2 regions of the Arthrobacter sp. Y3221159 genome follow, and region 2 is predicted to be linked to the other one. Evidence: riboswitches for the same ligand, from Rfam matches in the RefSeq annotation. Region 2 holds a riboswitch; the other holds the start of a gene.
What was found. Region 2 has a riboswitch for glycine ahead of AC5RT3_RS20010 (aminomethyl-transferring glycine dehydrogenase). Riboswitches for the same ligand answer to the same signal wherever they lie in the genome.
Positions count from the first base shown of each region.

Region 1: another riboswitch for glycine. It lies ahead of AC5RT3_RS20005 (aminomethyl-transferring glycine dehydrogenase); the one in region 2 lies ahead of AC5RT3_RS20010 (aminomethyl-transferring glycine dehydrogenase).

Region 1 covers NZ_JBNHFC010000032.1:8,726-17,031, forward strand. The annotation lists gene AC5RT3_RS19975 (CoA transferase) at 1-169, opposite strand, end outside; gene AC5RT3_RS19980 (glycerophosphodiester phosphodiesterase) at 176-1,075, opposite strand; gene AC5RT3_RS19985 (DUF445 domain-containing protein) at 1,125-2,471, shown strand; gene AC5RT3_RS19990 (LamB/YcsF family protein) at 2,499-3,248, opposite strand; gene AC5RT3_RS19995 (hypothetical protein) at 3,232-4,041, opposite strand; gene AC5RT3_RS20000 (amino acid permease) at 4,173-5,708, opposite strand; glycine riboswitch at 5,757-5,854, opposite strand; glycine riboswitch at 5,856-5,954, opposite strand; glycine riboswitch at 6,186-6,286, shown strand; partial or broken gene AC5RT3_RS20005 (aminomethyl-transferring glycine dehydrogenase) at 6,447-8,306, shown strand, end outside.
Region 2 covers NZ_JBNHFC010000033.1:441-8,746, forward strand. The annotation lists partial or broken gene AC5RT3_RS20010 (aminomethyl-transferring glycine dehydrogenase) at 1-1,475, opposite strand, end outside; glycine riboswitch at 1,669-1,765, opposite strand; gene AC5RT3_RS20015 (TetR/AcrR family transcriptional regulator) at 1,858-2,394, opposite strand; gene AC5RT3_RS20020 (MFS transporter) at 2,480-4,045, shown strand; gene AC5RT3_RS20025 (Dps family protein) at 4,140-4,619, opposite strand; gene AC5RT3_RS20030 (APC family permease) at 4,842-6,398, shown strand; gene AC5RT3_RS20035 (AMIN-like domain-containing (lipo)protein) at 6,481-7,032, opposite strand; gene AC5RT3_RS20040 (DUF4193 domain-containing protein) at 7,262-7,564, opposite strand; gene AC5RT3_RS20045 (hypothetical protein) at 7,829-8,176, shown strand; gene AC5RT3_RS20050 (MFS transporter) at 8,217-8,306, opposite strand, start outside.

The sequences.
Region 1 (8,306 bases), on a different contig from region 2:
CGAAGGCGGCGGCGGTCAGTGCCGGTGTGGTGGAGAACCTTGGGCGTCCACCGGTGTACTGGGTCAAGGCTGCCGCTGCGGCGGAGACGGCGCCCAGGGCGAGGCCCTCCACGTCCAGCGGCCCGGCCCACCAGCGGCGGGGACCGACGTCGTCCGGCTGTTTGCCCACGGCCGCCTACCGTCCCTGCGTCGAAGCCATCTGGAGCTGGCTCAGGACCCGGGCGGGCACATTGGTGGTGATTTCGTGGATCCCGAGTTCCTGGCAGAGGGCCACATCTTCCGGGGAGTCCACCGTCCACACGCGGAACCGCCGGCCGGAGCCGAGCCAGCGCTGGACGGTAGCCGGATGCCCGCGGACGTAATCGATGCCCGGCCCCGCCAGCCCTGCCAGGCGGCCGTCCAGGATCCGCTCGCCTTCCAGCTGCGTGGCTTTCATCAAGTTGGCAATGGCTCCGCCGGTGATCGGGCCCAGGCCAAGCCCGCCGCGGATTTCGTGGATATTGATGTCGTCCACCAGTTGGCAGACGTATTGCGCCGGGACGGACCGGAGCAGGTGCCGGACCGAGTCCGGGCTGAAGCTCATGAAAGTCACCGCCACGTTGTCCACGGTGGAGCCGGCGGGATCCCAGCCCTCCCGGCGCAGCAGCTCCAGGACCCTGTCCTCAAGCTTCAGCTGGTAGGGGCTGGGATGCTTCAGTTCGATGGCGAGCCTGACCGGCCGCCCGGCTCCCCGAAGAATGTCCAGCAGTTCGGGCAGGGTCAGGAACTGTGCCGACCGGGCACCGTACGCCTCCGGGATACGCACGCCCTTCCATGACGAGAAATCGAGGTGCCGCAGTTCGCGCAGTGTCCGCTCGGCCACCGGCCCCGTGCCGTCCGAGGTGCGGTCAAGGTTGGCGTCATGCAGCAGGACAACATGCTGGTCGCGGGTGAGGTGGACATCGCACTCCACGCCGTCCGCCCCGTCCGCCAGTGCCTGCAGGTAGGCGGCCCGTGTATGTTCGGCGAAGGCGGCGCTCGCGCCGCGGTGCGCAAAGACCAGCGGCCTCTTCGGCAGTGGCTCCTCAAACCTCATGCAGACACGGTAGCCGACCGCGCCGCCACTGCGGGGCTAGGCTTGGCATATGCAGGTGAACTCTGAGCCAACTACCCAGGAAGCCCCGCCCCAGCCCGCTCGCCCGGTGCCGGACCACGCCCACGCGGCCGCCGCCGTCGGCCGCCGGCTTGGTGACGGTGATGCCGAAAAGGCGGCAGCGCTGCGGAAAATGAAGCTTGTGGCCCTGGGCCTGCTGATCGCCATGGCCGTTGTTTTTGTTGTCGCCTTCGCGCTGCAGGACGAGTATCCCTGGCTGCAGTATGTGCGGGCGGCCGCGGAGGGCGGCATGGTGGGCGCCCTGGCCGACTGGTTCGCCGTGACGGCGCTGTTCAAGTACCCGATGGGCATCAAGATCCCGCACACCGCGATCATTCCGCGGCGGAAGGACCAGATCGGCGCCTCGCTGGGCGAGTTTGTGGAAACCAACTTCCTGTCCGAACAGGTGGTCCATGAGAAGCTTGCCAGCGTCAACATCGCCCGCCGGGCCGGCGAATGGCTCGCCACGCCTGCAGGCGCCGAGCGGGTGGCCAAGGAAGGCGCGGCGCTCATCCGCGGCGCGTTCAAGGTCCTCAACGACGACGACGTCCAGGCGGTCATCGAGGGAATGGTGCGCAAGCATCTGCTCACTCCGCCGTGGGGACCTCCGGTGGGCAAGATGGCGGAGCGGATCTTCCACGACGGGCACCACCACAAGCTCGTTGACCTGCTGGTGGACCGGGCAGCTGACTGGGTCAGCGAGAATCACCAGACGGTGAGCCGGCTGGTCTCCGACCGCTCCCCCACCTGGGTTCCGCAGTTCGTGGACGGGCTCGTGGGAGACAAGGTGTACATCGAATTCCTCAAATTTGTCCGGGCAGTGCAGACGGACCCGAACCACCAGGTCCGTCAGTCGATCGACAAGTACTTGAACGACCTCGCCCAGGACCTGCAGCACGATCCTGCGATGATCGCCCGAGCTGAGGACATCAAGGCCCAGGTCCTGGGGGACCCTGAGGTCCGCGAACTGGCCTCCCGAACCTGGGGAACGGTGAAGAACGCCCTGCTGGGTGCCGTGGACGATCCCGACAGCGACCTGACCATCAAGTTCAAGGCCGCGGTCCGGGACTTCGGTTCCCGCCTGGTCAGCGATCCCGAGCTTGCCGGCAAGGTCAACGCCTGGATCGGCGACGCCGCCGGGTATCTGGTGCGCACCTACCGCTCGGACATTGCCGGGGTCATCACGGATACCGTGGCGCGCTGGGACGCCGAGGAGACGTCGCAGAAAATCGAGCTCCAGGTGGGCAAGGACCTGCAGTTCATCCGGATCAACGGCACCGTGGTGGGGTCGCTGGCCGGGCTGGCGATCTTCACGGTGGCCCACCTGGTCTTTGGCTGAGCGCCGCTGCCGGCCAGGGGCGGACGTTTAGGCGAAGGACTCCAGCTCAATCCCGGCAGCAACCAGGCCTGCCCGCACTCCCGCGGCCATCTCCACGGCGCCCGGAGTATCGCCGTGGATGCACAGCGAATCGGGCCGAACCTGAACCACGGTGCCGTCAACGGCCACCACTTCGCCCTTGGTGGCCAGCCGGACCGCCCGCTCCACCACCGCATCGACGTCGTGCAGGACGGCGCCATCCTGCGAGCGGGGGAGCAAAGTTCCGTCGGCCTGGTAGGCGCGGTCCGCGAAGGCTTCAACGAACACCGGGTGGCCGGCCTTCTGTGCCTGCTTCAGCAGCTCCGAGCCCGGCAGCCCCAGGATGGGCAGTCCGGGGTCGTAGGCGTTGACGGCCGCCACCACGGCCTCGGCCTGTCCGGCATCATGCACCAGCCGGTTGTACAGCGCCCCGTGGGGCTTCACGTAGTCCACGGAGGCACCCACGGCGTGCGCGACGCCGTCGAGCGCTCCCAGCTGGTACAGCACATCGCCGAACAGCTCATCGAAACTGGCATCCAGCGATCGCCGGCCGAAGCCTGCCAGGTCCCGGTACCCCACGTGCGCACCGACAGTGACGTCGAGCTCGTAGGCTGCCCGGCAGCTGTCCAACATGGTGATGGGGTCGCCGGCGTGGAACCCGCAGGCCACGTTGGCGCTGGTCACCAGCTGGAACATCGCGGCGTCGTGCCCCATCTTCCAGGAGCCGAATGATTCGCCGAGGTCAGCGTTGAGATCCAAAGGTGTTGCCTTCCAGCGTCTGCTTGTCGGGAGCTGCGGCGGCCTTCAGCTCCCCGGGGATGGTGTCCGGCATGGGTCCGAACGCTTCCTTGGCGTTCGACACCACGGCGCGGCCCATCATGAGGTTACCCGCTCCGCCCACCACCGCCCCGATCCCGAAGGGCAGGGCCCTTCCAAACAGCGCCGTGCCCTGGCGTTTGAGCAGGTTCTTGAGGAAAGCCTTCTGGATCCGGCTCCGGATGCTGCTGAACCCCGGCATCGGCATCGATTTGGACAGCATGCTGCCCCAGGCCTGGGTGGCGTTCGCGCCTTTGCCCGCAACCTGCCCGCTGAGCGCCCCGAGGAGGGACGTCCCCTCCTCGCCGAGCATGATGGCCATGACCATGGTGCTGGCCTTCTCCGGGTTGGTCAGCCGGATGCCATGGAGTTCGGCCAGTGAAGTGGCATACAGGGCTGTCGCTTCCAGGAATCCGACAGTGGCTGCCGCCGAAAGTCCCAGCGACGCCACCGTTCCCACGCCGGGCACCGCGGCGGTGGCACCCACCACCGCCCCGCCGCCCGTGACGGCACGCAGGTAGTCGCGCTCCAAAATGTCGGCCAGCTGGGCGGCGGTGGCACGCGGATGCTTCTTCTGCAACCGCCGGAGATAGGCCACCACGAACGGGCGCTGGATTTCCACCGCCTTCAGCAGCATGTTGTGGACACCGGGCTTGGGGTTGCCCTCAGCGTCGAACACCGCGTTGTGGGCGGTTTCCTGTGCGATTCGTACTGCGGGATTGCTGCGCCTGGCCATGATCACCTCATTCAAATCGACCTGCAGCGGGAAGGCTGCCGTGCTCCTCCATCCTAAGTGGATAAACACTAAGCATGCTTAACTTCGGCGCCTTGGCCTGCCGCCGCCCGGTGGGGTCCGCCGGCGTCCGCTCACTTCCTTGCCTGCTCTTTCTCGGCCAGGCCGGTGCCGGTGCTTCCGCCGGCCGCAGCCTCGTCAGCCCGCAGCTCGGCCTTGAACACCTCGAACCGGGCGAGGTGCGCGGGCCGGCGCCGCAGGACTGCCCATGCCGCACCCAGGACCACGAACCAGGCGGGGGTGGCCAGCAGGGCGGCGAGGGTGTCGGCCTGGGTGGTCAGCGCCCAGAGGACGAAGGCGAAGAACGCGAAGACCGCCCACACAACGGGAACGCCGCCGGGCATCTTGAACTTCGAGGCTGCATGCAGGTGCGGGCGGCGGCGCCGGAACGCCAGATAGCTGGCCAGGATCATGGACCAGACGAAGATGAAGCACACTGCGGACACGGTGGTGACCATTTCGAAGGCCTTGCCGACGTCCTGGCCTGCGTACATGAGCACGACGCCGGAGAGCAGCAGCACGCACGACAGGAACAGCGCGTTGCTGGGTACCTTCTTCGGCGACAGCCGGGCGAAGACGCCCGGCGCATCCCCCTCCTGGGCCAGGCCGAACACCATCCGGGAGGTGGAGTAGATGCCGGAGTTTGCGGAGGACATGGCGGAGGTCAGGACCACCAGATTGACCACGGTGGCGGCGGCGCCCAGTCCGGCCAGGGAGAACATGCCAATGAACGGGCTGTGTCCGGCGGCGAACTGGGTCCACGGGGTGACGGACATCAGGATGATCAGCGCGCCGACGTAGAACAGCAGGACGCGGACGGGGATGGCGTTGATGGCCCTCGGCAGATTCCGCTCCGGGTTCTTGGCTTCCGCCGCCGTGGTGCCCACAAGCTCGATGCCCACGAAGGCGAAGACGGCGATCTGGAATCCGGCCACGAAGCCCATGAATTCATTGGGGAAGAAGCCGCCGTGGCTCCACAGGTTGCTGAAGCCGGCCGTTCCGGCGTCGCTCTGGAAGCCGGTGAAGATCATGAACAGGCCGACGATGATCAGAGCGGCGATGGCGATGATCTTGATCAGGGCGAACCAGAATTCGGTTTCGCCGAAGGCCTTGACTGTGGCGAGGTTCAGCAGGAGCAGGATGGCGACGGTGGCCAGCCCTGGGATCCACAGCGGCAGTGCCGGCCAGAGCTCCCGGGAGTAGCCCGCGATGGCGATGACGTCCGCGATCCCGGTGATCACCCAGCAGAACCAGTAGGTCCAACCGGTGAAGAAGCCTGCCCACGGCCCCAGGAGGTCGGCCGCGAAGTCGCTGAAGGATTTGTAGTTCAGGTTGCTCAGCAGCAGTTCGCCCATGGCGCGCATAACAAAGAACAGCATGAAGCCGATGACCATGTACACGAAGATCACGGAAGGGCCCGCGGCGGAGATGGTCTTTCCGGAGCCCATGAAGAGGCCGGTACCGATTGCGCCGCCGATGGCGATGAGCTGGATGTGCCGGTTGCTGAGCTGGCGTTCGAGGTGGGGAGGTTCGCTGTGTGCGGCCTTGCCGGAAGGGGAAGCGCCGTGGGGTGGCTGGCCGCCCGGGGACGCGGGGGGATGAATCGTCATGAGGAACTCCATCGTTCAAGCAGCACCGGATGCTGCATAGATTCGGTTCCTCCCCGCTCTGTACATGACCTGAGAGTTTCCGCAGCCGTAAAGGCGTGCTTGCACCGTCGGTGAGCCGGGACCTGCCCGGCTGCTTTCCAGAGTTGCCTTTCCGCGGCGGTACATGGGCCTGAGAGTTTCCTGGGGAGGGTTTGCTCCTACGGCGCCTGCTGGATGTACCTGGCAGGGCTCTCCCGCCACAGGTCAAAGGCATGTTCAGTTAGAAAAAGTTGCTTCGCATGGACCGCTGCCGGCAGGCCGCCCCGAATCGGTGGAGCCGGTCCGGCACGGCGCCGGTCAGGTTCAGTGTGGTTCCGGTCACGCAGCATTGTCAAACCCCCAACCAGGAATCCGGGGGCGTGGCAGGCGCCGATTTGCCACGAGCAGGCAAGGCCGTGTACCTTGTGAGCCGAATCACCCACATTTGAATAAGCCTTTCGAGCTGTGACGGGAGAGCTCTCCCGGACAACCACCGGACAGGCGCCGTAGGAGCAAATCCTCCCCAGGAATCTCTCAGGCCCATGTACCGTCACAGCGAGGCGACTCTGGAAAGCAGCCCGGCTTCCTGCCGGACTCACCGACGGTGCAAGAGTGCCCTGCCATGAGCAGGTGTCCTCGGAATCTCTCAGGTCCAATACAGAGCGGGGAGGAACCCATCCATGCCGTGCCATCCGTGGCCGGCCAGACCTGGAGTTCCTCATGACGATTCAATCCAACCCATCGGCCTTCGCCGACCGCCATATCGGCGTGCGCCGCCAGGCCGACGTCGACACCATGCTCAAGGCCATCGGCTACGACAGCGTGGACGGGCTCGTGGACGTTGCCGTTCCGGGATCCATCCGCCAGGAGCACGTGCTCCGGCTTGAGGACGCCCTCAGCGAGGTGGAGGTCCTCGCCGAACTGCGCAGGCTTGCGGCCAGGAACAAGACCGCGGTCCAGATGATCGGCCAAGGCTATTACGACACCGTGACGCCGCCGGTGATCCGCCGCAACATCCTGGAGTCCCCGGCCTGGTACACCGCCTATACCCCGTACCAGCCTGAGATTTCGCAGGGCCGGCTTGAAGCCCTGCTGAACTTCCAGACCATGGTCCAGGACCTGACCGCCCTTCCGGTGGCGAACGCGTCCCTTCTGGATGAAGCCACGGCGGTGGCCGAGGCCGTCCTGCTGATGCGCCGGGCCAACAAGAACAAGGACGCCAAGGACGGCAAGACGGTCCTGGATTCCGATTGCCTGCCGCAGACCATCGCCATCGTGCAGGGGCGGGCCGAGGCCCTGGGCTTCGACGTGGAGGTCGCGGATCTCTCCAAGGGGCTTCCCGACGGCGCCATCAACGGCATAGTCCTCCAGCAGCCCGGCGTGTCCGGCCGTGTCTGGGACCAGTCCGCGGTCATCACGGCGGCTAAGGAACGCGGCGCGCTTGTCACCGTCGCTGCCGACCTCCTCGCCCTGACCCTGATCACCCCGCCCGGAGAACAGGGCGCCGATATCGCCGTCGGCTCCACCCAGCGCTTCGGCGTGCCGCTGTTCTTCGGCGGCCCGCACGCTGCCTACATGGCGGTCCGGACCGGGATGGAACGCACGCTTCCCGGCCGCATCGTGGGCGTCTCCAAGGACGACGCCGGTGCCCCCGCCTACCGCCTTGCCCTGCAGACCCGCGAGCAGCACATCCGCCGCGAGAAGGCCACGTCCAACATCTGCACCGCCCAGGCGCTGCTGGCCATCGTCTCCTCCTTCTACGCCGTCTACCACGGACCGGACGGGCTGAAGGCCATCGCGGAGCGGGTCAACCACAACGCGCGGATCCTCGCCACTGCGCTTGGCGCCGTGGGCCGGGAGCTCGTCACCGATTCGTTCTTTGACACCCTCACCGTCCGCGTGCCGGGCAAGGCCCGCAAGGTCCTCACCGCCGCCGAAGCACGTGGGATCAACCTGCGCCTGATCGACGAGGACACCGTGGGTGTCTCCATTGATGAGACGACGACGGCGGCGACACTTTCCGCCGTTGCCGTCGCCTTTGGCGCCGGTCCCGTCGGGGACGCGAAGGGGTTCGAACTGCCCGCAACCGTGCTCCGCACCTCGGACTTCCTGCAGCATCCGGTGTTCAACACCCACCGGTCCGAAACCCAGCTGCTGCGCTACATCCGCAGGCTCTCTGACCGTGACCTGGCGCTGGACCGGACCATGATTCCGTTGGGCTCGTGCACCATGAAGCTGAACGCCACGGCCGAGATGGAGGCCATTTCGTGGCCGGAGTTCGCCTCGATCCACCCGTTCGCCCCGGATTCGCAGACTGAGGGCTGGCGGGAACTGATCGCGGGCCTGGAGGCGGACCTGGCCGAGATCACCGGTTATGACCAGGTGTCCATCCAGCCCAACGCCGGGTCCCAGGGCGAGCTCGCCGGCCTGCTGGCGATCCGTGGCTACCACCGTTCCCGCGGCGAGGGCCAGCGCAACATCTGCCTGATCCCGGCCTCGGCGCACGGCACCAACGCCGCGTCCGCGGTGCTCGCGGGCATGAAGGTCGTGGTCGTGGCCACCGCCGCCGACGGCACGATC
Region 2 (8,306 bases):
AGCGCCAGGTCACGGTCAGAGAGCTTGCGGATGTAGCGCAGCAGCTGGGTCTCCGACCGGTGGGTGTTGAACACCGGATGCTGCAGGAAGTCCGAGGTGCGCTCAACCGCGGGGTCCAGTGCGAATGACCCCGTTGATCCCACTGCCTCCCCGCCGAAGACGGAGACGACGTCGGCGATGGTCGCCGTCGTGGTGGTTTCGTCCACGGAGATGCCCACGGTGTCGGCGTCGATGCCGCGGAGGTTGATGCCCTTCTCCTCCGCAGCGGCAACGATGCCCGCCGCGTTGCCGGGTACGCGGACAGTGACGGTGTCGAAGAAGGAGGTGTGCAGGACATCGAGTCCCGCGGCTTTCAGTGAAGCTGCCAGCGTGCGGGCATGGCGGTTGGTGGTCTGGGCAATCGCTTTCAGGCCCTCGGGGCCGTGGTAGACGGCGTACATGGACGCGACGATCGCCAGCAGTGCCTGCGCGGTGCAGATGTTGGACGTGGCCTTCTCGCGGCGGATGTGCTGCTCGCGGGTCTGCAGCGCCAGGCGGTAGGCGGGGACACCGGCGTCGTCCTTGGACACACCGACAAGGCGGCCGGGCATGGAACGCTCCAGGCCTTTTTGGACGGCGATGTAGGCCGCGTGCGGGCCGCCGAAGAACAGCGGGACACCAAAACGCTGGGCGGAACCAACGGCGATATCCGCACCCTGCTCGCCCGGAGGCGTGATCAGGGTCAGGGCGAGCAGGTCGGCAGCGACGGTGACCAGCGCGCCGCGTTCCTTCGCCTCGGCGATCACGCCGGACTGGTCCCACACCCGGCCGGACGCGCCGGGCTGCTGGAGGACAATGCCGTTGATGGCACCGTCCGGCAGGCCTGCGGAAAGATCGGCTATCTCCACGTCGAAGCCCAGCGCCTCGGCACGGCCCTTGACGATGGCGATGGTCTGCGGCATGCAGTCGGCGTCGAGGACGGTCTTGCCGTCCTTGGCATCCTTGTTCTTGTTGGCGCGCCTCATCATGAGCACTGCCTCGGCCACCGCGGTGGCTTCATCGAGCAGCGAGGCGTTGGCAATGGGCAGCCCCACCAGGTCCTGGACCATGGTCTGGAAGTTCAGCAGCGCTTCGAGCCGGCCCTGCGAAATCTCAGGCTGGTACGGGGTGTAGGCGGTGTACCAGGCCGGGGATTCCAGGATGTTGCGGCGGATCACCGGTGGCGTCACGGTGTCGTAATAGCCCTGGCCGATCATCTGGACCGCGGTCTTGTTCTTCGCGGCAAGCTTGCGCAGTTCTGCGAGCGCTTCAACCTCGCTCAACGCCGGCGACAGCGTCAGCGGGGTGTCCTGCCGGATGTCCTTGGGAACCGCCTTGTCCACGAGCGCATCCACGCTGTCATAGCCGACGGCCTTGAGCATGGTGTCAACGTCGGCCTGGCGGCGCGCGCCGATATGCCGGTCAACAAAGGTGGCGGAAACCGGGGAAGCAGTCACAGGAACTCCATAATTCAGGCGGCGCAGGGTACGCCGCAGCGATTCGGGTTCCTCCCCGCTCTGTATTGGACCTGAGAGTTTCCGCGTTGCCAGCTTGCGCGTGGCCCCGCTTGCACCGTCGGTGAACACAACAGCCCAAGGCTCCCGCTCAACGGGTTACCCAGGCGGACTGCCTGCTGCTTTCCAGAGGTGCCTCGCCGCGGCGGTACATGGGCCTGTGAGATTCCTGGGGAGGGTTTGCTCCTACGGCGCCTGCTGTACTTTCGGCAGAACTCTCCCGCCGCAGATCAAAGGCTATTTATTTGGATTGTCGCGGGAAGCCGCCGGCGGCTCCCACAGCGCTTAATTGTCCTACGCCGCAGCGGCTGGGGCAAATGGCCGGCTACCGCCGTAGGCGCTCCAGGGCTGCCAGCAATTCGTCCACATCGGCGGCCGCGCCGCCCGGCGGTACCGGCCCCACAGACAGCATGGCGTTGAAGTAGAGCCCGTCCCCCATGTACAGCACTGCTTTGGCAAGCGCCGGGCCCACGTCGGCCGCGATCTCGTCGAGCCAGCGCTGCTGGATCGCTGCGAACCGGCGGCGCGTTTCCTCGTGCGCCACCTCCGCCAGGCGGGTTGCGGCGACGATCGCCCGGTCCAGCGGAGTATCCGCCCAGACGGAAGACCGGACGAAGTAGGCCGCAGCCCCTTCCCCGGCAGCTGCCATGGCATCGGCGTCGGCTCCTGCCAGCCCGTCAAGCCGGTCCAGCAGCACCTGGATCAGGGCTTCCTTGTTGGGGAAGTGGTACAGAAGCCCGCCTTTGGACACTCCGGCCTTCGCCGCAACGGCATCCAGGGTTGCCGCGCGCTCACCCACCTCAATCAGGAGGGCTTCAAAGGCGTCAAGGACCGCTTCACGGGCTACGGGCTTTCGGGGCATGCGTCTAATCATGCCTTTTGCGGCGGCAGCCTCTCCAACCCGGCCTAGTTTCGTAACTGTACCGTCTGGACGGTATAGTTATTTCATGACAACTTCCGCTGCCACCACCAGGACCCCGACGGCCCCCGTCGGCGGCCCGGCCGTCCGGGCGCCGTGGCGGGACTGGCTCGCCCTGGGCTTACTGATGTTCCCGGTCCTGCTGGTTGCCGTGGACAACACCGCCCTCACCTTTGCCCTGCCCGCCATCACCCGCGCCCTGGAACCCACCGGCGTCCAGCTCCTGTGGATCGTGGACGCCTACCCCCTGGTGCTCGCCGGCCTGCTGGTGTCCATGGGCAGCCTCGGCGACCGCATTGGGCGGCGGAAGCTGCTGGTCATCGGGAGCATCGGCTTTGCCGCCCTGTCCGCGGCCACGGCTTTCGCCCCAAGCCCCGCCTGGCTGATCGCCGGCCGTGCCGCCCTGGGGTTCTTTGGGGCGATGCTGATGCCGTCCACGCTCTCCCTGATCCGCAACATCTTTCCGCAGCCCAGCCGCCGCAGGCTGGCGGTAGCCATCTGGGCAGCCGGGTTCTCCGGCGGGGCGGCCCTGGGACCGATTTTTGGCGGCTGGCTGGTGGAGCAGTTCTGGTGGGGCGCGGTGTTCCTGGTGGCCGTGCCGCTCATGCTGCCCCTCCTGGCCTTCGGCCCAACCTTCATCCCGGAGTCGAAGGACCCCGCCCCGGGCCGCGTGGACGTACCCAGCATCCTGCTGTCCCTGCTGGTGATGGTCCCCCTGGTCTACGGCATCAAGGAACTGGCCACGGAAGGCACCGGCCCGGCAGCCCTCGCCGGCATCGCCTTCGGCCTGGCCATGGGTGCAGTCTTCGTGCGCCGGCAGCTGCGGCTGGCGAATCCGCTGCTGGATATGTCCCTGTTCCGGAACAGGGTGTTCAGCATGGCCATTACGGCCAACGTCCTGGCCCTGTTTTCCTTCAACGGCTTCATCCTCTTCCTGGCGCAGCACCTGCAGCTGCTCGAGGGCATGTCCCCTTCGGCAGCGGGCATGGCAATGATCCCGGCCCTTGTGGCCACGGTGGTGGCAGGGCTGGCCGTGGTGCCGCTGGTGCGGCGCGTGCGGCCGGGGTTCGTGGTGGCCGCCGGGCTGGCCTTCAGCGCCACGGGCTACAGCGTGGTCACCTTCGGGAACCACGACGGCGGCCCCTCGCTTCTGCTGGCCGCCCTGCTGGTCCTTGCCCTGGGCGTGGGTACGGCCGAGACTATTTCAAACGACCTGATCCTGGGGGCAGCGCCGCCGGAGAAGTCCGGTGCCGCCGCCGCCATTTCTGAGACCGGCTACGAAATTGGTGCCCTCCTGGGCACCACAGTGCTGGGCTCGATCCTGACGGCTTCCTACCAGCACAACCTCCGGCTGCCGGCCGCGTTGGCGGAGTCGGCATCCGAGGGCGCCATCCACAACGCGGGCGAAACCCTCGCCGGCGCCATGGATGTGGCTGCCGCCCTGCCGGCACCCCTGGCTGACGCGGTGCGGCATGCTGCGGCGGCAGCCTTCGATTCCGGCGTCCACGTCACCGCGGCAATCGGGCTGGTACTGATGGCTGGGGCGGCAGTCCTCGCCGCCGTCGTACTTCGCAAAGTCCCAACAGCCACCTAAGCGGCAGTGTCACGCCACAGCAAAAGCGCCCGGCGCCGGAGATGAACCTCCGACGCGGGGCGCTTGCTGCGTGCCGGCGTTCCCCGCCGGCGGGCTACTTGGAATCCGGGGCGGTTACGCTGGCCGTGGGCTTCATGGTTTCGGCGTTCACCATCCAGGAGAACTGCTCCAGTTTGAGGATGAACTCGTGCAGCAGGTCCGCGCTGGTGGGGTCTTCCTCGTCCACCTCGTCATGGACCTTGCGCATGGTGCCCACGGCCGCCTCGAGGGCGGCCACGATCCGTTCGATCGCATCCTTGGTGCTGATCAGGCCCTCGGGGAACGGCGCCAGGCTGGTGGACCCGGACACAGTGGAGCTGCGGCCGTCCGGAAGTGCATGCAGGGCGCGCATGCGCTCGGCCGTGTCATCGGCAAACTGCCGCGCGGCATCAACAATCTCATCAAGCTGCAGGTGGAGGTCCCGGAAGTTGGTGCCCACGATGTTCCAGTGCGCCTGCTTGCCCTGGATGTGCAGTTCAATCAGGTCGGTGAGCACGGCCTGCAGGTTGTTGGTCAGGGTCGGTGAAGCTTTCATCAGTCCTCCTCGAGTGGTCCAGTACGTGCGACGCTACCAGCCCCGCGAAAGGCCTGAAGCGCCCGGACAAGAATTTCTCAGTGAGCTTACTAACCGGAGTGGCGCCGATCATAAACGAATGTGATTCATATTGCCCCTTGCGCTCCGGCCTTCCCGCCCCCATACTAAATGAACGTCATTCATATAGTGATCGTGATCATAGAGTCTTCAGAAAGTGGTGCCATGACAGAGACGCTCCGCACCAGTACGTCGTCAGCCGGCTCCGGCAACCAACCCTCGGGCAGCGGCGGAATCAGCGCCAAAGGACTGAAGGGCGGGCAGCTGGGCCTCCTCGCCGTCGTCGTCCTTGGTATTTCCACCATTGCCCCCGCCTACACCCTCACCAGTGCACTGGGCCCCACCGTCAATGAAGTCGGACTCCAGCTGCCTGTCATCTTCCTGATCGGGTTCATCCCCATGATCCTGGTCTCGCTCGCCTACCGGGAACTCAACGCCGATTCCCCGGACAGCGGTACCACCTTCACCTGGGTTACCAAGGCCTTCGGCCCCTGGGTGGGCTGGATGGGCGGCTGGGGCCTGCTCGCCGCCAACATCATCGTCCTGTCCAACCTCGCGGGCGTGGCCGTCGATTTCTTCTACCTTTTCCTGTCCCAGCTCACAGGCTCCGCCGAGCTTGCGGACCTAGCGGACAACAAGGCAATCAACGTCCTGACCTGCTTCGTGTTCGTGGCCCTGGCCGTCTGGGTCAGCTACCGCGGCCTGCACGCCACCAAGCTGGTGCAGTACGGCCTGGTGGGGTTCCAGCTGCTGGTCCTTGGACTGTTCGTGGCCATGGCGTTCGCCAACTGGTCCGCTTCCGAAACGGCCATCCCCTTCAGCTGGGAGTGGTTCGACATCACCAAAGTCGAAACCTTCAGCCAGATAGCCGCCGGGATCTCACTGTCCATCTTCGTGTACTGGGGATGGGACGTCTGCCTGACGCTTAACGAGGAAACGGCCAACGGCAAGAAGACAGCCGGTGTGGCCGGTACCCTGACCGCCATCATTGTCCTTGCCATCTACCTCCTGGTCAGCATCGCCACCATGATGTTCGCCGGACTCGGCGATACGGGCAACGGGCTCAACAATGAGGACAACCACGAGAACATCTTCACAGCCCTCGCCTCCCCCATCATGGGCCCGTTCGCCATCCTGATGTCCCTTGCCGTGCTGTCCAGCTCAGCCGCCTCCCTGCAGTCCACGTTCATGTCCCCCGCGCGCGGCCTGCTGGCCATGGGGCACTACGGCGCCCTGCCGGAGCGGTTCGGCAAGGTCAGCAGGAAGTTCGCGACGCCGGGCTTCGCCACCGTCATTGCAGGCCTCGTTTCTGCCGGGTTCTACGCCGTCATGCATGTGGTCAGCGAGAACGTCCTGAACGACACCATCGTGTCGCTGGGCCTGATGATCTGCTTCTACTACGGCCTGACAGCGCTGGCCTGCGCCTGGTACTTCCGGCACAGCGTCTTCAGCAGCGCCCGCAACTTCATCCTGCGGCTGCTGTGCCCGGTGCTTGGCGGGGTGGGCCTGTTCGTGGTGTTCTTCCAGACCGCCGTGGACAGCCTCGCGCCCGAGTTCGGCAGCGGTTCGGAGGTCTTCGGCGTTGGCCTGGTCTTCGTGCTGGGCGTCGGGATCCTGGCCATGGGCGCGGTGTTCATGCTGGTAATGGCCAAGGTGCGGCCCGGCTTCTTCCGCGGCGAAACCCTGAAGCAGGACACCCCTGCCCTGGTGGTCCCCGAGTAGGAATTTGCAGTCCGCACGTAAAAGGTGCCGTGCCCCCGGATCCGGGGGTACGGCACCTTTTTGCCTTACGACGGCGGACGCGTCACCAGAAGTGCGCCACATCAACCACCAGGCGGGAGCCGGAACCAGGGCCGTCCAAGGTGAACACCCGGAACGGAAGGCGGGCACGAACGCCGAGGCCGATGTTGGTGTACCCCTCGTAGCTGCCGGCCCAGGCCACCTGGCGGAAGGTCTGGTAGTTGGCAACATTCGAGAGTTCCGCCTGGTTGCCCGGGTTATACGTGGGCTGCCCGGTTTGCGGATCGTAGGCGGGGGCATTCACCCTGACCTGCAGCCGGGCGCCACCCCGGACAGGGACGGTGAAGCCGGAACCGTCCTGGACCACCTGCGGAACGTAGCTCACGCTGTAGCCCGTTGCAGGGCCGTTGAGGTCCACCACCATCCGGTCGAAGCAGTAGTGCTGCCCGGTCCGGACGTTGGTGACTGATGCTTTGCTGAACGTGTCGTCAGCTTTGGACAGGGACCCCCAGACCAGTCCGCAATACGAGGTGGTTGCCGAGGCGGGCCCCGGAACCAGGATTCCCAGGCCGACGGCCATAAGGATAGCCGTGAGCCAAATGGAGAGTTTTTTCATTGTGGAGCCACCCAAGGAAGGAGCGATTGGATAGCTCAAGACTAGGAGCCTCATGCACGCGAAACGAGGCTTGTGGCCGCTTCGGCGCGCAACCGTTAGTCTGCCGCGGCCAGCATTAAGGGGCCATAAAAAAGGCGCTGATTCCTGGCCTTTCTTGACCCTTCCGCTGCCGTTTCTGCATCATCCCGTTACCGGCGGTAACGGCCGCCGGACTGCTGCAGAACGGGGGTCAGCCTTCGCACTCGATGCAGTACTTCATGCCGTTCTTTTCCAGCGCCACCTGTGACCTGTGGCGGACCAGGAAGCACGATGAACAGGTGAATTCGTCCTGCTGCTCGGGAACAACAATGACGGTCAGTTCCTCGTTTGACAGGTCGGCGCCGGGCAGGTCGATACCTTCGGCGGTGTCGTTCTCATCGATGTCAATGACCGCGGTCTGCGCATTGCCGCCACGTGACGCCTGGAGGGCCTCAAGCGAGTCAGCCGGAGACTCTTCTTCCTGCTTGCGTGGAGCATCGTAATCGGTAGCCATAGCCTGTTCACTTTCGTTGCTGCGCAGCGCCATTTCCGGCACCTCAGTGAAGCAGTTTAGGGCATGATCCCGTCACCGGCGCAATAGTGTGTTCCACCGGACAATCACGCGGCGCCTGCCGCGGATTCCCCGTGCAGGGCGCGGGCTTGGCCGACGTTTCCCGCCCGTCTCGCAGCCGTTAACCCGTGGCGGTTTGCCGGGCGCGGTCCTACGCTGAAAGCGCGCCCGGCCCCAGCAGCCGGAGCACCGCGTGAAGGAGGCACCATGGCAGCGAAGCTTAACCGGACGGCACTTGAGCAGGCGCGCAGGCTGATCAAGGAAGGAAAGGTCCAACGGGATATCCGGGATGACTGGAGCGAGCATGCCCCGTCCACGGACCAGGAAAACTCGTTCATCGACAAGCACGGCTTCAAGGACTTCGCAGCGTGGCACCTGGGCCGGGATGACGAAAAGACGGAGGGCACCAAGGGCAGCGTCAGCTTTCCGTACGGGGACTTCAGCAAGGTGCACCGGTGCGCGGTCATCTCGCTCGAGGGAAGGGCTGCCCAGTACGGCCACGACGACATCCGGGACGCGGCACGCAAGCTGCTTGAACTGATGGACGGGGACTGAGGCTGCGGCGGCTACGGTCCGGACTGCCTGCGGTTTACGGCTAGGGTGCTGCGGTGAGGTCCGACGCCGTGTCCGCCTGCGAGCGCTGCCGGCGGCTGAGCAGGATGAACGGCGCGGCCAGCAGTTGCAC